One region of the Allobosea sp. TWI1241 genome, then DNA from elsewhere that is predicted to be linked to it. Evidence: predicted binding sites of a transcription regulator. Region 1 holds the regulator's gene; the other holds the start of a gene.
What was found. Region 1 encodes LexA, which represses DNA repair genes until DNA is damaged. Its sites were predicted from a motif close to TGTTCNNNNTGTGTTCNG; they were not measured.
Positions count from the first base shown of each region.

Region 1 (10,669 bases):
GCGACCACGCCTTCATCGGCGGCGGCGCGGGCGTGATGAACGACGTGATCCCCTTCGGCATGGTGCGCGACAATCCCGCCCATCTCGCCGGGCTCAACCTCGTCGGGCTGAAGCGTCGTGGCTTTTCGCGCGAGCAGATCCACGAATTGCGCCGCGCTTATCGCCTGCTCTTCGCCGCCGAGGGCACGCTGTCCGAGCGCGTCGAGGACGTGGCGACCGAATTCGCGGCGCATCCGCTGATCCACGAGATCCTCGACTTCATCCGCAATGGCGGCGAGCGCGCGATCTGCGTCCCGGTCGACCTCGGCGCGCCCGAGCGGTGACGGCGGGGCCGGCCTCGATGTCCGGAGCCGGAACCGAGGGACGCCTGGCGCTGGTCGCCGGCAGCGGCGACTATCCGCTCAAGGTGGCGCAGGCCGCCCGCGCGCAAGGGCGTGAGCTTTATGTGGTGGCGCTGTCGGGTGCCGCCGATATCGGCGACTTCGCCGGCTTCGAAGGGCGCGAATACCGGCTCGGCCAGCTCGGCGCCTTCATGGACGAGGTCAAGCGGCGCCGGATCTCCGACATCGTGATGATCGGTGCGCTGCCGCGGCCGAGCTTCGGCGCGCTGGCGCCCGAGCTGTCGACGCTGAAATATCTCCCGCATTTCGCCCGCGCCTTCAAAGGCGGCGACGACCATCTGCTGCGCGGTGTGGTCAGCTTCTTCGAAGGGCAGGGGCTGGTGGTGCGCGGAGCTGCGGAGATCGCTCCGGAGATCGTCGCGGGCTCCGGCCCGATGGGCCGCACGATGCCGACGGCGCCGGCCATGGAAGCCGCCGAGCGCGGCTTTGCCCTGCTCGATGCGATCTCGCCCTTCGATATCGGCCAGGCCGCGGTGATCGCCGATCATCGCGTCGTCGCGGTCGAGGCGGCGGAAGGCACCGACGCCATGCTCGAGCGGGTCGCGGCGATGGTGAAGAGCGGTCGCCTGCGCATCGGCAAGGGCGACGGCGTGCTGGTCAAGGCACCGAAGCGCAACCAGGATTTGCGGGTCGACATGCCGGCGGTCGGCGTCGACACGGTGGTGCGCGCCGTCGAGGCCGGGCTGTCGGGCATCGCCGTCCGCACCGGGGCTGTGCTCGTCGGCGACCGCGCGACGCTCGCCGCGCGGGCCGATGCAGCCGGGCTCTTCGTGGTGGGCGTGCCGTGAGCGCGCCGCCCTTCCGTCTCTTCATCGTCGCCGGCGAGGCCTCGGGCGACGCGCTCGCGGTACGCTTCGTCCGCCGGCTGCGCGAGCGGCTGGGGGAGCGGGAGCTCGTGCTGCGCGGCGTCGGCGGCGAGGCGCTGATCGCCGAGGGGCTGGAGAGCGTTTTCCCGCAGGACGACATCGCGGTGATGGGCTTCGGCCCGGTGGTGGCGCGCCTGCCGCTGCTGCTGCGGCGGATGTCGCATGCGGCCAAGGCGGCGGCGGCCTTCGAGCCCGACCTGCTGCTGACCATCGATTCCCCGGATTTCAGCCTGCGCGTCGCGCGCAAGCTGCGTCGCATGAAGCCGGCGATCCCGATCGCCCATTGGGTCTGCCCGAGCGTCTGGGCCTGGCGGCAGGGACGGGCGCGGCGGATGCGGCCCTATGTCGACCGCATCCTGGCGCTGCTGCCCTTCGAGCCGGAGGCGCTGGCGCGTCTCGGCGGGCCCGAGACCGTCTATGTCGGCCATCCGCTGGCCGAGCGTCTGCCCGAGCTGCGCCCCGGCGCTGCCGAGGCGGCACTGCGGGCCGACGCGGCGAACCCGCTGGTGCTGGTGCTGCCCGGCAGCCGCCGCTCCGAGATCCGACACCTCACGCCGGTCTTCGGGGAGGCGATCGCCCGCGTGGCGCAGGTCGTGCCGGGCGCCCGCTTCGCCATGCCGGCGGTGCCAAGGCTGGTCGAGGAGCTGCGCGGTATCGTCGCTGGCTGGCCGGTGAAGCCCGAAATCCTGACCGGCGAGCCAGCCAAGCTCGCGGCCTTCCGCACCGCGCGCGCCGCGCTTGCGGCATCGGGTACGGTGACCCTGGAGCTGGCACTGGCACAGGTGCCGACGGTCGCCGCCTATCGCGGCGCCGACTGGGAGGCCTTCCTGGCGCGTCGGCTGGTCAAGCTGCCAAGCGTGATCCTGCCCAATCTCGTGCTCGGCCGGCGCATCCTGCCCGAGTTCATCCAGGAGGAGGCGACGCCGGCAGCGCTGGCTGCGGCGTTGCTCGCGGTCATCCCGGAGGGCGAGGCGCGCCGCCTGCAGCTGGACGGTTTCGGCGATGTCGAGCGCGAGATCCGCAGTGCCGGGGCGAGCCCGGCCGCCAATGCCGTCGAGGGCGCGCTCGCGCTGACGATGCGGCGCTGAGGCTGCACGGCCCGTCTTTCATCCGCTGACTGCTTCCGGACCAATACCGTGCGTGAGGCTTGCTGCGGGCGTGCGCGTCCCGCCCGTTCGTGCAGTTGCCGGCTTCCGACCAAAGGCAAAGAAGAAGGGCCGCGACTTGCGTCGCGGCCCTTCTTCGTTCGGTCCAGATTTGGCGCTCAGCGGCGGCCGATCGGGCTGTAGTCCCGCTTCGGGGCGCCGGTGTAGAGCTGGCGCGGACGGCCGATGCGCTGGGACGGGTCCTCGATCATCTCCTTCCACTGCGCGATCCAGCCGACCGTGCGCGCGAGCGCGAACAGCACGGTGAACATCGAGGTGGGGAAGCCCATCGCCTTGAGGGTAATGCCCGAATAGAAGTCGATGTTCGGGTAGAGCTTCTTCTCGATGAAGTACTCGTCGTGGAGCGCGATGCGCTCCAGCTCCAGCGCGACGTCCAGCAGCGGATCGTCCTTGATGCCGAGCTCGTTGAGCACCTCGTGGGTGGTCTTCTGCATGATCTTGGCGCGCGGGTCGTAGTTCTTGTAGACCCGGTGGCCGAAGCCCATCAGGCGGAAGGGATCGTTCTTGTCCTTCGCCTTGGCGATGAATTTCGGGATGTTCTCGACCGAGCCGATCTCCTCGAGCATCTTGAGCGCCGCTTCGTTGGCGCCGCCATGGGCGGGGCCCCAGAGGCAGGCGATGCCGGCGGCGATGCAGGCGAACGGGTTGGCGCCCGAGGAGCCGGCGAGCCGGACCGTCGAGGTCGAGGCGTTCTGCTCATGGTCGGCGTGCAGGATGAAGATCCGGTCGAGCGCGCGCGAGAGCACGGGGTTGACCTTGTAGTCCTCGGCCGGGACGGCGAAGCACATCCGCAGGAAGTTGGAGGTGTAGTCCAGCGAGTTCAGCGGGTACACGAAGGGCTGGCCGATCGAGTACTTGTAGGCCATCGCCGCCAGCGTCGGCATCTTCGCGATCATGCGCATCGAGGCGATCATGCGCTGATGCGGGTCCGAGATGTCGGTCGAGTCGTGGTAGAAGGCCGACAGCGCGCCGACGGAGGCGACCATCACCGCCATGGGGTGGGCGTCGCGGCGGAAGGCCTGGAAGAAGCGGTGCATCTGGTCGTGCACCATGGTGTGGCGCGTGACGCGGTAGTCAAAATCCGCCTTCTGGGCCGCGGTCGGCAGTTCGCCGTAGAGCAGCAGATAGCAGGTCTCGAGGAAGTCGCCGTGCTCGGCCAGCTGCTCGATCGGGTAGCCGCGATAGAGCAGGGTGCCCTCGTCACCGTCGATATAGGTGATCTGCGACTCGCAGCTCGCCGTCGAGGTGAAGCCCGGGTCGTAGGTGAACATGCCGCTCTGGGCGTAGAGCTTGCTGATGTCGACGACGGACGGCCCGATCGTGCCCTCTTTGACCGGGAGGTCGACGGCCTTGCCGTCGACGCTCAACTGACTCGTGGTTCCGCTCATGGATACCGATCCTTTCAGGCTCGATCTTCAGATCATTCTCGCGGTCGGGTGAGGGCCGGCCGGTCACATCCCATCAGCTGTCATCCGAGCGTCGCGCTGTGACGGCGCCGTGACGGACGGTGCGTCGGATGGCAGGGGGTGGGTTCATCGGACTGAAATACAAGCATTATTCGTGCCCGCACCCGCCCAGGGAGCCGATGCTGCGCTGCGTTGCTAGACCATTTGCGGGGGCTGTTCAACCGAACTGGCCTGCGCAATCCGTCCAAGGGGCCGCGAGGGCCACTCGGACGGGCATCTCGACGGCCTCGCCGATGGACGCATCGCGTCAGCCGATATCGGCCAGCCGGCCGAGCACCTCCTCGCGGCCCAGCACCGCCATCACGTCGAACAGGCCCGGCGAGGTGGTCTTGCCGGTCAGCGCCGCACGCAAAGGCTGCGCGACCTGGCCGAGCTTGATCTCCTTCTCCGTGGCGAAGGCGCGCACGGCCTCCTCCAGCGCCGCCGGCGACCAGTCGTCCACCGCGGCCAGCCGCTCGGACAGGGCCGGCATGCGCTCGCGGGCGCCGGCATCGAGCAGGGCGGCGGCCTTGGGCTCCAGCGCCAGCGGCCGGCTTGCATAGAGATAAGAGGCGCTGTCGATCAACTCGATCAGCGTCTTGGCGCGCTCCTGCAGGCCGGGCATGGCGGCGCGCAGCTTGGCTTCGAGCGCCGTATCCAGCGTCTCGCCGAGCCCGCGGGCGGGGCCGATCTCGCCCCAGATCGCCTTCAGCCCGTCGATCAGCTCGTCGGTCGAGGCCTGGCGCATGTAGAGCCCGTTGAGGTTCTCCAGTTTGGCGTAGTCGAAGCGCGAGGGCGACCGGCCGATCGAGGAGAGGTTGAACAGGGCGATCATCTCCTCGGTCGAGAAGATCTCCTGGTCGCCATGGCTCCAGCCGAGGCGCAGGAGGTAGTTGCGCACAGCCACCGGCAGATAGCCCATCGAGCGATAGGCATCGACGCCGAGCGCGCCGTGGCGCTTCGAGAGCTTGGCGCCGTCCGGCCCGTGGATCAGCGGGATGTGCGACATGCTCGGCACGCTCCAGCCCATCGCCTGGTAGATCTGGGTCTGGCGGGCGGCGTTGGTCAGGTGGTCGTCGCCGCGGATGATATGGGTGACGCCCATGTCGTGATCGTCGACCACCACGGCGAGCATATAGGTCGGCGTGCCGTCCGAGCGCAGCAGCACGAGGTCGTCGAGATTCTCGTTCTGCCAGACGACGCGGCCCTGGACCTCGTCCTCGACGACCGTCTCGCCGGTCTGCTCGGCCTTGAGGCGGATCACAGGCTTGACGCCGGCCGGCGCCTCCGACGGATCACGATCGCGCCAGCGCCCGTCATAGCGCAGCGGCTTGCCCTCGGCGCGCGCCTTCTCGCGCATCTCCTCGAGCTCCTGCGGCGTGGCGTAGCAGTAATAGGCCTTGCCGGCGGCGAGCATCTGCTCGGCGACCTCGCGATGGCGGGCGGCGCGCTGGAACTGGTAGACCGTCTGCCCGTCCCAATCGAGGCCGAGCCAGGACAGCCCGTCGAGGATCGCGGCGATCGCGGCGTCCGTCGAGCGCTCGCGGTCGGTGTCCTCGATGCGCAGCAGCATGCGGCCGCCGTGACGGCGCGCGTAGAGCCAGTTGAACAGTGCGGTGCGGGCCCCGCCGATATGGAGGAATCCGGTGGGCGACGGCGCAAAGCGCGTGACGACCTCATCGCTCATGAAGGAAGGCTCCGGGAAACGGCGAAACAAGGGGAGACGGCGAAGGGCGCGATGCGCCCGGCCGGGCTGACATCCGGCGCGGCCGCTGTAACATGCCCGGGCCGCCGCCGTTAAGCGCCTTCCTGCGCCGGCGCGGCGAGGGGAGGCCGCGAGGGGGGCAATGGCGTCCATCCCGCCCGAGCGCCGTGGGGTGGCGCGGGCTGCCGGCCTCGTCCTGGCGGGCGGGGCGGGGCGAACGCGTCCCGACTGGTCGCCCGCGATCCTGCTCCATACCTTCTGGAACGGCCTGCGCGGCGCGCTGGCGCTGGAGATCGAGCGGCGGCGGCTGTTCAACTGGCTGCCGGTGCCGCTCGGGATCGGCGTCCTGCTGTATTTCCTCGCCGATGGCGAGCCGGGCCTGGCAGCGCCGCTCTTCGGGGCAGGGCTGTTCGGCGCCGCGGCGCTCGCCTTCAGCCGGACGCGGCGCGGGGCGATGGCGACCTGCGTCGCGCTCGCTGCCGCCTTCGTCGGCTTCGCGGCAGGGGTCTGGCGCAGCGCCGAGGTCGCCGCACCCATCCTGGCCCGTCCGCATGTCGGGCGGGTGAGCGGCTTCGTCGAGAGCCTGGAGCAGCGGGAGAAGGGCGTCAGGCTGGTGCTGCTGGTCACGAGCCTCGCAGGCGTGGCGGAGCCGGCGCGGCCGCGGCGGGTGCGCGTCTCGGCCAATGTCACCGGGCTGCGGCCGGGCGACCACCTGCTGGCGACGGCCCGGCTGCTGCCGCCGCCCGGCCCGGCGCGTCCCGGCGGCTACGATTTCGCGCGCGACGCCTTCTTTCGCGGCATCGGCGCGGTCGGCAACATCGTCGGCAAGGTCGTGCTCTCGCCGGCGGAGCAGCCCATGCCGTCCGCCTTGCGCCGGCAGGTGCTGATCGACGATGCCCGCAACGTGCTGACCGCGCGCATCGCCGCGATCGGGGGCGGGCAGGCGGGCGCGATGGGCGCGGCGCTGGTCACCGGCAAGCGCGGGCTGATCAGCGAGAGCACCAATATCGACCTGCGGGCAGCGGGGATCTACCACATCGTCTCGATCTCCGGCCTGCATATGGTGCTCGCCGCCGGGACGATCTTCTGGCTGGTGCGGGCTCTGCTCTGCGCCTCGCAGACGCTGGCGCTGGCCTGGCCGGTCAAGAAGATCGCGGCGCTGGCCGCGATGAGCGGCGCTGTTGCCTATTGCGTTTTCTCCGGTGCCGAGGTCGCGACCGTGCGCTCGCTGATCATGACGCTGGTGATGCTGGGCGCGATCCTCGTCGACCGCCCGGCGCTGAGCATGCGCAATCTCGCGCTCGCCGCGATCATCGTGCTGCTGCGTGAGCCGGAGGCGCTGCTCGGCCCGAGCTTCCAGATGTCGTTCGGGGCGGTCGCGGCCCTGATCGCCTTTGCCGAGCGCTGGCAGGCCCGCGCGCCCGATGCCAAGGCGGCGAACTGGCCCTGGCCGCTGCGGCCGCTCTGGCTCTCGGCGGTCGGCATCGTCACCACCACCATGGTGGCGACCGCGGCGACGGCGCCTTATGGCGTCTATCATTTCCAGGTCTTCAATCCGTTCGGCCTGCTCGGCAATGCGCTGGCCCTGCCCTTCGTCTCGCTGGTGGTGATGCCGGCGGCGGTGTTCGGCGTGCTGGCCTATCCGTTCGGGCTCGACTGGCCGGCCTGGGCGGCGATGGGCTGGGCCTCGGAGCTCGTACTGAAACTCGCGCACTGGGTCGCGGGAATGGAGCGCTCGACGGTGGTGCTGCCGGCCTTCGGGCCCGCGGCGCTAGTGGCGTTTTCGCTGGCGCTGCTCTGGCTGACACTCTGGACCACGGCGATCCGCTATCTCGCGGCGCTGCCGCTGCTCGCCGGCCTCGCCGTCGCCGCGGCGCCGGCCCGCCCCGACATCCTGATCGAGCGCGACGGTTCCGGCATGCTGGTGCGCGGTGCGGATGGGCGGCTGGTGCTGGCCGGGCGGCCGAGCCGCTTCGTGCTGGCGCAATGGCTGCTGGCGGACGGGGATTCGCGGGCGCCCGACGATCCCGGCCTGCGCAGCGGCGCGGCCTGCGACACGCGCGGCTGCGTCATCCGGCTCGCGGACGGCCGCAGCGTCGCCTATGCGCGCGACCGCATCGCGCTGGCCGAGGATTGTGGGCGTGCCGATCTGGTGGTGACGCCGCTCTATGCCAACGGCGCCTGCGCGGCCCGGCTGATCGACCGGGCGGTGCTGCGCCGCGACGGCGCCGTCAGCTATCGCACCGCCGGCGGCGGCTGGACCGCCTTCACCGCCGAGGACGCCACCCGTCGGCGGCCCTGGACCCGCCCGCAGCCGGAGCCGTCCCCCGCGGCCTCGACCGCCGGGCGGCCGCCACAGTCCCGCGTCACGGCCACGCCGCCTGCGGCGGCCACGGCCCCATCCGTCCCGGACGAGGCCGAGCGGCTTCAGTAGCGCCGCATCAGATTGACCAGCCGGCCCTGGATACGAACGCGATCGGGACCGAGCACGCGGGTCTCATAGGCCGGATTCGCCGCTTCGAGCGCGATGGAGGAGCCGCGCTTGCGCAGCCGCTTCAGCGTCGCTTCCTCGTCGTCGATCAGCGCGACGATGATGTCGCCCGTATTGGCGGTGTCCTGCTTGCGGATCACCACCGTGTCGCCGTCGAGGATGCCGGCCTCGACCATCGAATCGCCGCGGACCTCGAGCGCGAAATGCTCGCCGGTGCCCAGCATGTCGGCGGGCAGGGAGACGGCGTGGCTGCGGCTCTGGATCGCCGAGATCGGCACGCCGGCGGCGATGCGGCCCATCACCGGGATCGAGACCGTGCCGCGGCCATCCTCCTCGGCGGCACGCGGCCGCGCCGGCGCGACAGGGGCCGCAGGGGCGGGCGGCGGCGTCTGGCCGAGGCCGCCCTGTACCACAGAGGGGCTGAAGCGCGGGCGCTGCTGGCCCGGCGCGGCGCCGCCCATATTGTCCGGCATCTTGATCACCTCCAGCGCGCGGGCCCGGTTGGGCAGGCGCCGGATGAAGCCGCGCTCCTCCAGCGCCATGATCAGGCGGTGGATGCCGGATTTGGATCGCAGGTCGAGCGCGTCCTTCATCTCGTCGAAGGAGGGCGGCACGCCGGATTCGCGCAGGCGCTCATGGATGAAACGGAGCAGTTCCGACTGTTTGCGTGTCAGCATGACGGAGGTGCGCGCCTTTCAGGCTGGATTCGAAACAAAGCCTGAACAGGATAGCTGTTCTCTTTGTGTTCCGCAAGGTCGCCGGGCGAGGGCCGGCCGGCGCGCGCCGGCCTCAGCGCAGCCGCAGGATCCGACAGGGATCGCCGGCCTTCGCCGCCGGCGCGTTCACCGGGCGCACGACCAGCGCATCGGCCCGCGCCATGGTGGCGAGCATGGAGGAATCCTGGCGCGGGAAGGGCGTGGCGACCGGCCCGTCCGCGCCCTGCTCGAGCGTCGCGCGCAGATAGTCCTGGCGCTCGTCGTTCGCCGGCAGGTCGACGGCGATGCTGGCGCGCTCGCTGCGGTCCCGCGCCGGGTCGGCGAGGCCGAGCAGCGCCTCGACCAGCGGCACGGCGAAGAGATGGCCGCAGACGATCGAGGAGACCGGGTTGCCCGGCAGGCCGAGCACGACCATGCGCTCGATCACGCCGGTCATCATCGGCTTGCCGGGGCGCATGGCGATGCGCCAGAAGCCCGGCGTCATGCCCTGGGCGGCGAGGGCCGCGCGCACCAGGTCGTGCTCACCGACCGAGGCGCCGCCGAGCGTGACCAGTACGTCGGCACCGGCCCGGCGCGCCGCGCCGATCCGCGCGGCGAGGTCGGCATGGTCGTCGCGGGCGATGCCGAGATCGAGCGGCGTGCCGCCGGCCTGCGCGACCAGGGCGGCCAGCGCGAAACCGTTCGAGGCGACGATCTGGTCGGGCCCGGTCTCTTCGCCCGGGCTGACGAGTTCGTCGCCGGTGGCGAGGATGGCGACCAGCGGCCGGCGCCGCACCGGCAGCGAGGCGTGTCCCATGGCGGCGGCGAGCGCGAGCGTCGCCGGGTCGAGCCTGCGTCCGGCGGCGAGCAGCCTGTCGCCCTGGCTGAAGTCGAGCCCGGCGGCGCGCACGAACCTTCCGGGCGCGACCTGCGCCAGCACGCGGATGCTGGGGCTGCCGACGCCCTCGGCATCCTCCTGCATCAGCACGGCGTCGGCGCCCTCGGGCAGGGGGGCGCCGGTGAAGATGCGCACAGCCTCCCCGGGGCCGACCGCGCCGGAAAAGCGCTTGCCCGCGGCCGATTCGCCGATGACCGCGAGCGTCCTGCCGGGCTGGAGGTCGGCGGCGCGGGCGGCGTAGCCATCCATGGCCGAATTCGCGAAAGGCGGCTGGGTGCGCAGCGCCGCGAGATCCTCGGCAAGCACGCGGCCGATGCAGTCGGCGAGCGGCAGCCGCTCCGTGCCCGTCGGTCCCGGAACGCTCTTCAGCAGCGCGGCCAGCGCGGCATCGACCGGGGTCAGGCTCATGCCGCGGGGCCCGGATCGGCGAGGTCGTAGGCGCCGGACTTGCCGCCGGATTTGTGGACGAGGCGCACGCCCTCGATCTGCATGGCGCGATCGACCGCCTTCACCATGTCGTAGACGGTGAGGCAGGCGACGCTGACGGCGGTGAGCGCCTCCATCTCGACGCCGGTCTTGCCGGTCAGCCGGACCTCGGCGCGCACGGTGACGCCGGGCAGCGCCTCGTCGATCTCCAGCTCGACCGCGATCTTGCTGAGCAGCAGCGGGTGGCAGAGCGGGATCAGCTCATGGGCGCGCTTGGCGGCCATGATGCCGGCGAGGCGGGCGGTGCCGAGCACGTCGCCCTTCTTGGCCTCGCCGTCGCGGACGATGGCGAGGGTCGCGGCCTGCATGACGACGCGGCCTTCGGCGACCGCGACGCGCTGCGTCTCGGCCTTGTCGCCGACGTCGACCATATGGGCCTCGCCCTTGTGGTCGAGATGGGTGAGGCCGCTCACGCCGCGGCCTCGGCGGCGCCGGTCAGAAGCGCGCGGGTCGCGGCGGCGACGTCGTGCTGCCGCATCAGGCTCTCGCCGACGAGGAAGGTGTTCACGCCACAGG
Region 1 is NZ_JBDJKW010000002.1:72,256-82,924, forward strand. Features, by position in the region: gene lpxA (acyl-ACP--UDP-N-acetylglucosamine O-acyltransferase) at 1-323, shown strand, start outside; gene ABE438_RS03365 (LpxI family protein) at 341-1,189, shown strand; gene lpxB (lipid-A-disaccharide synthase) at 1,186-2,355, shown strand; gene gltA (citrate synthase) at 2,532-3,821, opposite strand; gene gltX (glutamate--tRNA ligase) at 4,147-5,565, opposite strand; gene ABE438_RS03385 (ComEC/Rec2 family competence protein) at 5,726-8,017, shown strand; gene lexA (transcriptional repressor LexA) at 8,011-8,751, opposite strand; gene ABE438_RS03395 (molybdopterin molybdotransferase MoeA) at 8,864-10,075, opposite strand; gene moaC (cyclic pyranopterin monophosphate synthase MoaC) at 10,072-10,566, opposite strand; gene trpC (indole-3-glycerol phosphate synthase TrpC) at 10,563-10,669, opposite strand, start outside.

Region 2 (10,669 bases), on a different contig from region 1:
GAGGCGCAGGGCTGGGCCCGCGCCTATGACGGCCGGCGCGGGCCGCTGATCGACCTGTCGCAGGCCGTACCCGGCACACCGCCGCCCGCCGCGATGCTGGCCCGCCTAGCCGAGGCCGCAGCGCGGCCCGACATGGCGCGCTACGGCGCCATCGTCGGCGACAAGGTGCTGCGCGAGGGCTATGCGGCCGAGAGCAGCCGCTTCTACGGCGCCGCGATCCGCCCCGAGGAAGTCGCGATCACCGCCGGCTGCAACCAGGCCTTCGTCTGCACCGTCATGGCGCTGGCGCGGGCCGGCGACAATGTGCTGCTGCCGACGCCGTGGTACTTCAACCACGAGATGACGCTGAACATGCTCGGCGTTGAGCCCAGGCCACTGCCCTGCTCGCCCGAGAGCGGCTTCGTGCCGGACGTCGCGACGGCCGAGGCGCTGATCGACGCGCGCACCCGCGCCATCGTGCTGATCACCCCCAACAACCCGACCGGCGCGGTCTATTCGCCCGAGACCATCGCCGCCTTCGCCGCGCTCTGCCGCCGGCGCGGCCTGTGGCTGCTGCTCGACGAGACCTATCGCGAGTTCCTGCCCGACGCGGTCGGGGCCCCGCACGGGCTCTTCGCCGAGGCCGACTGGCAGGACCATCTCATCGGCCTGTTCAGCTTCTCGAAATCCTATGCGGTGCCGGGCTGGCGGCTCGGCGCGATCACCGCCGGCGAGTCCGTGATGGCCGAGATCGGCAAGGTGCTGGATTGCGTGCAGATCAGCCCGGTGCGCAGCGGCCAGGAGGCGGTCGCCTGGGCGATCGACGGCATCCGCGACTGGCGCGCCGGCAACCGGCGCGAGATCAACGCCCGTGCCGAGGCCTTCCGCGCCGCGATGGCGCCGCTGCCCGGCTGGCGCGTGCTCGCGGCGGGCGCCTATTTCGCCTATCTCGCCCACCCCTTCCCCGGCATCCGCGCGGCCGAGGTGGTGCGCCGCCTGGTCGAGGAGCGCGGCGTGCTCGCGCTGCCCGGTCCCTATTTCGGCCCCGATCAGGAGCGACATCTGCGCATCGCGATCGCCAATATCGGCGCCGACCGGCTGGCAGAGCTCGGAGACCGCCTCGCGGGCTTCACCATCGCCTGAGACTTGAGGAGGATAGCATGACGACGCCGACCCGCCGGATCGCCCGCTTCGCCTTGCTGCTCGCCACCACCTGCTGGCTCGGCGGCGCCGCCCTGGCGCAGGACCGCACGGTCGAGGATTCCTATTCGCCGACCTATAAGACCTGCATGGATGCCGCCGGCGGCGTGACCCTAGCGATGCGCGAATGCGGCAATGCCGAGTACGGCCGGCTCGACGCCGAGCTGAACGAGGCTTACCGCAAGGCCAGCGAGGCGCTCGATCCCGAGCAGCGCAAGCTGCTGCGCGACACGCAGCGCGCCTGGCTGGCCTATCGCGATTCCACCTGCTCCTTCATGAGCCGTCTCGGCGACCGCGGCACGATGGCGGCGCTCACCGACATGAGCTGCCTGATGAGCGTCACCGCCGAACGCACGCAGTGGCTGCGCGATCTCGGGCCGATCTAGCCCCCCCTATCCACGTCACCGCCGCGGCCGCACCGGCGCTCTTCGGGCCGCGCACCCAGTCGTGGGTTCCGGGCTCTTCGCTGCGCGAAGCCCCGGAATGACAGGGGGTGGTGCAGCAAGTGGCGGCAGGACCAGGCCGGACGCGCTCCGCCGTCATTCCGGGGCGGGCCGAAGGCCCGAGCCCGGACCCCATGAACACGACGTCGCTCCAGCCGCGCTGCGCGCGGGTGGTGCGGCAAAAGCGGTCCTGCGCGGCGGGCGCTATCTCAGCTCGACGTCGACCACGCCCGGGGCGGCGCGGACGGCGTTGGCGAGCTGCTGGTTGACCGGGTAGCGGCCCGGAAGCTCGATCTCGACCTCCTGGGCGCCGCCGTCGAGGATCATCACCAGCGAGACCCGGCCGTCCGAGCGGACGCCCTCGCGCGGCTTCATGCGCTCGGCGATCGAGGTCAGCGCCTTGTCGTCGTTGAGGAAGATGCAGAGGTCCTGCTTCTGGCGGCCGGCGAGATCGTCGAGCCGCTCGACCTCCTCGATGCGCGGGCGGACCTCCTCGCCGTCGAGCACGGCGGACAGGCGCAGCACCAGCGCGGCGCCCGGCTCGAGCAGGTCGCGATAGCGCTGCAACCCTTCGGAGAACAGGATCGCCTCGAACTGCCCGCTCGGATCGGAGAGCTGGACGATGCCCATCTTGTTGCCCGACTTGGTGCGGCGCTCGGACTTGTCGATCACCGAGGCCGCGACCTTGGCGATCGAGGTGCCGCTGCCGCGTACCGTGCGGGCGAAATCGGCGAAGCGCTGCACGCGCAGGCGCTTCAGCACATGCTCGTAATCGTCGAGCGGATGGCCGGAGAGGAAGAAGCCGACGGCGTCGTGCTCGCGCTGGAGCCGCTCGGCCGGCGCCCAGGGCTCGAAGGGCGGAATGCGGAAGGCCTCGCCGGCCCCGCCGCCGCCGAACAGCTCCGACTGGCCGCCCTCGGCGGCGTCGCGCGTGCGGTTGGACAGCGCGATCATCCCGTCCACCGCCGCCATGGCGCGCGCCCGCTCGCGCTCGAGCTCGTCGAGCGTGCCGGCGGCGATCAGCGCCTCGATGGTGCGGCGGTTGACCAGGCGGGTGTCGACGCGGCGGGCGAAATCGGCGAGGTCGCGGAAGGGGCCGTCCTTGGCGCGGGCTGCGACGATCGATTCCACCGCAGCGCGCCCCACGCCCTTGATCGCGCCGAGCGCATAGCGGATGGCGCCGTCCGCCACGTCGAAATCGACGCCGGAGCGGTTGATCGCGGGCGGCTCGACCTTGATGCCCAGCCGCTCGGCGTCACGGCGGAATTCCGAGAGCTTGTCGGTGTTGCCGATATCGAGCGTCATCGAGGCCGCGAGGAACTCGACCGGGTAATTGGCCTTCAGATAGGCGGTCTGGAAGGCGACGATGGCATAGGCCGCCGCATGGCTCTTGTTGAAGCCGTAATCGGCGAACTTGGCCAGCAGGTCGAAGATCTCGGAAGCGATCTCCTTCTTCAGCCCCGCCTCGACGGCGCCGCGCACGAAACGGTCGCGCTGGGCGTCCATCTCGGCCTTGATCTTCTTGCCCATGGCGCGGCGCAGCAGGTCCGCTTCGCCGAGCGAATAGCCCGACAGCGCCTGCGCGACCTGCATCACCTGCTCCTGGTAGACGATGATGCCATGCGTCTCGGAGAGGATCGGCGCCATCTTCGGATGGAGATAGGTCGGCTCCTCCAGCCCGAGCTTTCGCCGGCAATAGGTCGGGATATTGTCCATCGGGCCGGGGCGGTAGAGCGCCACCAGCGCGATCAGATCCTCGATCCGGTCGGCCTTCATCTCGACCAGCGCCTTGCGCATGCCGACCGATTCCACCTGGAAAACGCCGACCGTCTCGCCGCGCGCCAGCATCTCGTAGGTCTTGGGATCGTCGAAGGGCAGCTGCGCCAGATCGACGGCGATGCCGCGCTGGGCGATCAGCTTCACCGCGATGGTCAGCGTCGTCAGCGTCTTGAGGCCGAGGAAGTCGAACTTCACCAGCCCCGCCTGCTCGACCCATTTCATGTTGAACTGGGTGACGCGCATGCCGGTGCGCGGATCGACCGAGAGCGCGACGAGCTGCTCCAGCGGGCGGTCGCCGATGACGACGCCGGCGGCGTGGGTCGAGGCGTGGCGGTGCAGGCCCTCGAGCTTCTGGGCGATCTCGAGCAGGCGCGCCACCACCGGCTCCTCGGCGGCCGCCTCCTGCAGCTTCGGCTCGCCCTCGATCGCCTCGGCCAGGCTGATCGGCTTGGCCGGGTTCTGCGGCACCAGCTTGGTCAGCTTGTCGACCTGGCCGTAGGGCATCTCCAGCACGCGGCCGACGTCGCGCAGCACGCCGCGCGCCTGCAGCGTGCCGAAGGTGATGATCTGCGCGACGCGTTCCTCGCCGTAATGGCGCTTGACGTAGTCGATCACCTCTTCACGCCGGTACTGGCAGAAGTCGATGTCGAAGTCCGGCATCGAGACGCGGTCGGGGTTGAGGAAGCGCTCGAACAGCAGGGCGAAGCGCAGCGGGTCGACGTCGGTGATGGTCAGCGCATAGGCGACGAGCGAGCCGGCGCCCGAGCCGCGGCCCGGGCCGACGGGAATGTCGTGCGCCTTGGCCCATTTGATGAAGTCGGAGACGATCAGGAAGTAGCCCGGGAACTTCATCCGGGTGATGATGCCAAGCTCGAAATCGAGCCGCTTCTCGTAATCCTCGACCGTGTAGCCCTCGGCCGGGCCGTGCTTGGCAATGCGGGCTGCGAGGCCGGCCTTCGCCTGGACCTGCAGTTCCTCGGCCTCGTCGCGCCCCTCCTCGCCGAAGCGCGGCAGGATCGGCTTGCGCGTGCCGACGCGCCAGGCGCAGCGGCGCGCGATCTCGACCGTGGTCGCCAGCGCCTCCGGCAGATCGGCGAAGCGGCGACGCATCTCCTCGCGGCTGGCGAAATAATGCTGGGTGGTGACCCGCCTCCGGTCGCCGTCCGAGACGAGGCGGCCTTCCGCCACCGCCAGCAGCGCGTCATGCGCCTCGAAATCGGCTGGCTTGCCGAAGAAGGGCTCGTTGGTGGCGACGATGGGCAGGTCGGCGTCATAGGCCAGGCGCAGCAGCGCGCTCTCGACTGCAGCCTCGTCGTCGCGGCCATGGCGCTGCAGCTCGACATAGAGCCGGTCGCCGAAGATGGCGCGCAGCCGGGCGAGACGCTTCTCGGCCTGGGCCGGCTGGCCGGCGCGCAAGGCGAGATCGAGCGGGCCGCCGGGACCACCGGTCAGCGCGATCAGGTCGTCGGCATGGGCGGCCAGCATGTCGATGGCGGCGACCGGGGAGCCGCCCGCCGTCGCCAAGCAGGCATGGGTCACCAGCTTCATCAGGTTCCCGTAGCCGGCCTCGCTGGTGGCGAGCAGCACCAGATGCGGCGTGACGGGCTGCACGGGCCGGCGCCCGCCGGTCTCCTCGTCGGCGAAATCGACGGTGAGCTGCACGCCGGTGATCGGCTGGATGCCGGCGGAGGCGAATTTCTCGGAGAATTCCAGCGCGCCGAACAGGTTGTCGGTGTCGGTCAGCGCCATGGCCGGCTGGCCATCGCCGGCGGCGAGCTTGGCCAGCGTGCCGACCTGGATCGCGCCCTCGAGCAGAGAGTAGCTCGAATGGACGTGGAGATGGACGAAGCCGACCTCGTCCTGCACCAGGGAATCGTCTTTGCGCTCGCTCATCACACCCTCACCGGCGGGTTATCGCGCGGCGCCCCGGCCGGGTCGAGCCCGGATCGCGGCAGGGCTGTGGACATGGCGAGTTGGCCGGCGACCTGGCCGTCGGCCAGGCCGACGCCGCCGCGCCCTCCCCGGCTCAGACCGCCGGCGGCAGCGCGACGATGGCGGCCCAGACCCAGATCATGCCGACGAAGAGGGCGAGCGCCGCGAATTCGACGACACCGGTGACGAGCTTGCGGGCGATCTGCATTCCGGCCTCCTGCGTTTCCGATATGTTCAGATTAGTTCCTTATTTGTTCACGTCAATCCACAGCGAGCCGTGGACGGCCGTACCGTGCCGCGAACGTTAACGAAAGGTTGAGAGGGCGGGTGCTGCCGCGCGGCAGGATGCCGGGTTCTCGCCGTCCTGCCTCGGGCGATCGAGGCCTGCACGCCCCGATTGACGAGTCGCGCCAGGACCTTGGCGGCCGGCGCGCAAATATCGATTCAGGTGCTTGAGACGCCGGCGCAGCCAGCAGTCTGACCCTCCGGCCCGGAAGCGGCGCCCAAAAAGAAAAAGGCCCGCGCCGGGGCGCAGGCCGAAGTCTAGGGAGGAAACGCCCAAGGAGGGCGACGCGGCATCTCTGCCGCGGTGGTTATGATTTAGGGAGGCACCCGCCGCGCGACAAGGGCGGAAGGGCAGTATTACTGACCTAAAAAATGAGCAGGCCGCCTAAATAATAGCCAGACCCTTTCGATGCCCACCCTCAGCTCAGGCCGGGCCGGTCACCACCGGGCGGTCGCTGGCGCCCCATTCGGCCCAGGAGCCGTCATAGATGGCGCGGGCGGGCCGCCCGACGACCTCCAGGCCGAGCGAGAGGATCGCGGCGGACACGCCGGAGCCGCAGCTCGTCACCACCGGCCGGGAGAGATCGACCCCGGCCGTCTCGAAGGCCGCGGCGATCGCCTCGGGCGATTTGAGCCGGCCATCCGCGACGAGCGCCGAGGACGGGACGTTGCGCGCGCGCGGCATATGGCCGGCGCGCAGGCCCGGACGCGGCTCGGGCGCCTCGCCGCGGAAGCGCTCGGCCGGGCGGGCATCGACGATCTGAGCCGCGCCGCTGTCGAGCGCGGCGGCGACATCCGCCATGTCGGCGACGGCGGAATGGTCGAGGCGGGCAGTGAACTGCGTCGGCCGGCGCAGGCGCGGCTCGCCCTCGTCGACCGGGCGGCCCTCGGCCAGCCATTGCGGCATGCCGCCGTCGAGGATGACGACGTCGCGGGCGCCGAAGGTCCGGAAGGTCCAGCGCACGCGCGGCGCGGAGAACAGGCCGAGCCCGTCATAGACGACGATGCGCATGCCGTCGCCGATGCCGAGCGCGCCGACCGCCGCCGCGAAGGCCTCCGGCCCCGGCAGCATGTGCGGCAGGCTGGACTGGGTGTCCTTCACCGCGTCGAGATCGAAGCGCACGGCGCCGGGAATGCGGCGCGCGGCATATTCGGCCGCCGGATCGCGCCCCTGCGCGGGCAGATACCAGGAGCCGTCCACCACGACGATGTCGGGCGCGTCGAGGCGCTCGGCGAGCCATTCCGTGCTGACGAAGACATCCGTTCCGGCCATGACCGCCATTCCCTCGCTCGACCGCTCCGCGGAGCGCAGATCCCTCACAGGAGCGCGATGCGCACCCTGCGGTTCTGCTTACCCTTCTTCTCGATGGCCGTCACCGCGACGCTGCCGATCTCGGCGGTGTTGCGGACATGGGTCCCGCCGCAGGGCTGGAGGTCGATACCCTCGATCGCGACGAGGCGGATGCGGCCTGAACCGCGCGGCGGCTGCACCGACATGGTCTTGACCAGGCCGGGATTGGCGTCGAGCTCGGCATCGGTGATCCAGCTGTCGCTGACCGCGGCGCCGCGGGCGACCAGCTCGTTGAGACTGGCGGCGATCGCGTCCTTGTCGAGCCCGCCATCGGGAATGTCGAAGTCGAGCCGGCCATCACCATCGCCGATCGCCCCGCCGGTGACCGGATAGGGCAGCACGACGCTGAGCAGATGCAGCGCGGTGTGGATGCGCATGCGCGGCAGGCGGCGCTCCCAGTCGAGGCGGGCGGTCACCGCCTCCCCGACCGCCGGCACGGCCTGTCCCGCGGCGGGGATGTGGAGGATGCGGCTGCGGTCGGCCGGGTCGTAGACGGCGCTGGCGATCGCGATCGTGGTACCGTCGGCCCGAACCAGTTCGCCGACATCGCCGGGCTGGCCGCCGCCGGTGGCGTAGAACACCGTGCGGTCGAGGATGATGCCGCCGCGCTCGTCGATCCCGGTCACGGTGGCGGGCGTCTCGCGCAGATAGGCGTCGTCGCGGAACAGCAGCTCGGTGGTCATCGGCGTCTCCCTGTCGCGCCGCCGGGCGATGCGGCGGCGAAGGCAGCGGTTATCGCAGGGGAGTTCCGGGAGGAAAAGCCGCGTGGCGCGGGGCGCCCCCTCGCCGCGGTCAGGCCGCGCTGGAGACGATCACCCGGTTGCGGCCGCCGGCTTTGGCCCGGTAGACCGCCTCGTCAGCGCGCTTGAGCATCTCGGCGGCGGAGATGTCGCCGGCGCGGCGGCTCGCCACGCCGATCGAGACAGTGACGGGAATCGCGGCGGTGCGGGCGTGGATCGGGAAGGCCTCGCCCTCGACGCGCGCGCGGATGCGCTCGGCCACCGCGCGGGCGGCCTCGAGAGGGGTATCGGGCAGCACGACGACCACCTCCTCGCCGCCGAGGCGGGCGACGAGGTCGATGCCGCGCGTGCAGGCCCGGACGCGGTCGGCGAATTCGCGCAGCACCTCGTCGCCGACATCGTGGCCCCAGCCATCATTGACGGCCTTGAAGTGGTCGACGTCGAGGACCAGCACCGAGAGCGCCCGGGCGCGCAGGGCGGATTCGTCGAACATGCCGGAGAGGCGGCCGTCGAGATAGCGGCGGTTATGGAGGCCGGTGAGCTGGTCCATCACCGCCATTTCCATCGAGCTCTGCACGCTGTCGCGCAGCCGCTCGGCGAATCGCTTGCGGCGCACCAGGGTGCGGGCGCGCGCCAGCAGCTCGTTGCGGTCGATGGGGCGGACCAGGAAATCGTGCGCGCCGATCTCGAGCCCGCGCAGCACGCGACCCTGGTCGCCGGCCTCGCCCAGCATCAGCACCGAAAGATTGCGGGTGCGCTCCAGCGAGCGCAGCTGGCTGCACAGGCGCAACCCGTCATAATTGGCGAGATCGAGGCTGACGAGGACGATCTCGAAATCGCCCTCCGAGGCGCGTTCCAGCGCCTTGCCGGCGTCGCCCTCGACCTCGACCGAATGGAAGCTCGACAGCGCCTGTGCCAGGCGCTGGGCGATCAGCGGCCGGTCCTCGATCAGCAGGAGGCGGCCGTTGAGGCCGGTCTCGGCGGCGGCCGCCACCAGCGGGTCGGCGATGCCGAGCCGGCGCGAGGCGAGCGCGCGCTGGCGCAACTCGTCGGTGACGGATTTCAGCCGGATCAGGCTGCGGACGCGGGCGAACAGCGCCGCATCGTCGATCGGCTTGGTCAGGAAGTCGTCGGCGCCGGCATCCAGTCCTTTCAGCCGGTCGCTCGGCTGGTCGAGCGCGGTGACCATCACCACCGGGATATGGGCGGTCGACGGTGCGGTCTTCAGGCGACGGCAGACCTCGAAGCCGTTCATGCCCGGCATCATCACGTCGAGCAGCACGATGTCGGCCTCGCCGCGCTCGCAGATGGCCAGCGCCTCGATGCCGTTGGTGGCGGTCACGACGTCGAAGTACTCGGCGGAGAGCTTGGCCTCGAGCAGCTTCACATTGGTCGCGATGTCGTCGACAACCAGGATACGGGCTGACATCCTCTTCGCTTTCCGGCCCTCAGGCCGTTCCGAGATAGGCGCGTACGGTTTCCAGGAACTTCCCCACGGAAATCGGCTTGGAGATATAGGCCTCGCAGCCGCCGTCGCGGATGCGTTCCTCGTCGCCCTTCATGGCGAAGGCGGTCACCGCGATCACCGGGATCGACTTCAGGTCGTCGTCCTCCTTGATCCATTTGGTGACCTCCAGCCCCGAGACTTCCGGCAGCTGGATGTCCATCAGGATCAGGTCCGGGCGATGGGTGCGGGCGAGCTCGATCGCCTCGATACCGTCGGCGGTCTTGAGCGTCGCATAGCCATGGGCCTCCAACAGATCGTTGAACAGCTTCATGTTCAGCTCGTTGTCCTCGACGATCAGAACCGTCTTCGTCATCGAGACCCCGCTTGCGAGAGAGAATGATCGGCCGAACGCCCGGGGCTTTCAAAGCCGGCGACCTCGTTCGATGATGATGTATCACGCCAGCCGTTGACGAAACGCAAATCCGATCGCAGACACCCGGCGAGGTATCCGTCATGTCGCGCGCCATCACATCGCAGGAAGCCGAGGCGCTCGCCTTGCGCGCCCTCGCCTTCCTCGCTTCCGAGCCCGAACGCATCGAGCCCTTCCTGGCCGCGACCGGCATCGGGCCGGGCACGCTGCGCTCGGCAGCGCAGGAGCCCGGCTTCCTGCTCGCGGTCGTCGACCATCTCTGCGCCAGCGAATCGCTTCTGCTCGAATTCGCGGCCAATCTCGCGCTCGATCCAGAGGTGATCGCCCAGGCGCGCGAACTGCTCGCCGGCCCGCCGGACGCCTACGACCCGTGACCGCGCCCGGCAGCGATGCGGGCCGGATCCTGTGCCGCGACTGCCTCGCGGACCATGTCGTCACCGAGGCGGCAGCCCGGCCCCGGCGCTGCCCGGCCTGCGGTTCGCCGCGGCTGTTGAGCCATCCCGAGCGCGACAGCCTCCACCTCGCCCATGTCGACTGCGACGCCTTCTTCGCGACGATCGAGAAGCGCGACGATCCCTCGCTCGTCGACAAGCCGGTGATCATCGGCGGCGGCAAGCGCGGCGTGGTCTCGACCGCCTGCTACATCGCCCGCATGTCCGGCGTCCGCTCGGCCATGCCGATGTTCAAGGCGCTGAAGGCCTGCCCCGAGGCGGTGGTGATCAAGCCGGACATCGCGAAATACGCCAAGGTCGGCCGCGAGGTCCGCCGTCTGATGCAGGAGTTGACGCCGCTGGTCGAGCCGGTCTCGATCGACGAGGCCTTTCTCGACCTTGGCGGCACGCAGCGGCTGCACCATGCCAGCCCGGCGGCGACGCTGGCGCGCTTCGCCCGCCGCGTCGAGAGCGAGATCGGCATCACGATCTCGGTCGGCCTGTCCTATGCGAAGTTCCTGGCCAAGGTCGCCTCCGACCTCGACAAGCCGCGCGGCTTCTCGATCATCGGCCGCGCGGAAGCTGTCGGCTTCCTGTCGCCGCAGCCGGTCGGGATGATCCCCGGCGTCGGCCAGGCCGGCGTGGCGCGGCT
Region 2 is NZ_JBDJKW010000013.1:107,100-117,768, reverse strand. Features, by position in the region: gene ABE438_RS16385 (aminotransferase) at 1-1,122, shown strand, start outside; gene ABE438_RS16380 (lysozyme inhibitor LprI family protein) at 1,140-1,565, shown strand; gene dnaE (DNA polymerase III subunit alpha) at 1,827-5,294, opposite strand; gene sseA (3-mercaptopyruvate sulfurtransferase) at 6,043-6,891, opposite strand; gene ABE438_RS16365 (alanyl-tRNA editing protein) at 6,936-7,652, opposite strand; gene ABE438_RS16360 (PleD family two-component system response regulator) at 7,762-9,138, opposite strand; gene ABE438_RS16355 (response regulator) at 9,158-9,529, opposite strand; gene ABE438_RS16350 (DUF3572 domain-containing protein) at 9,670-9,960, shown strand; gene ABE438_RS16345 (DNA polymerase IV) at 9,957-10,669, shown strand, end outside.
Region 2: the regulator LexA is predicted to act here: its motif matches at 5,575-5,592, upstream of dnaE (DNA polymerase III subunit alpha).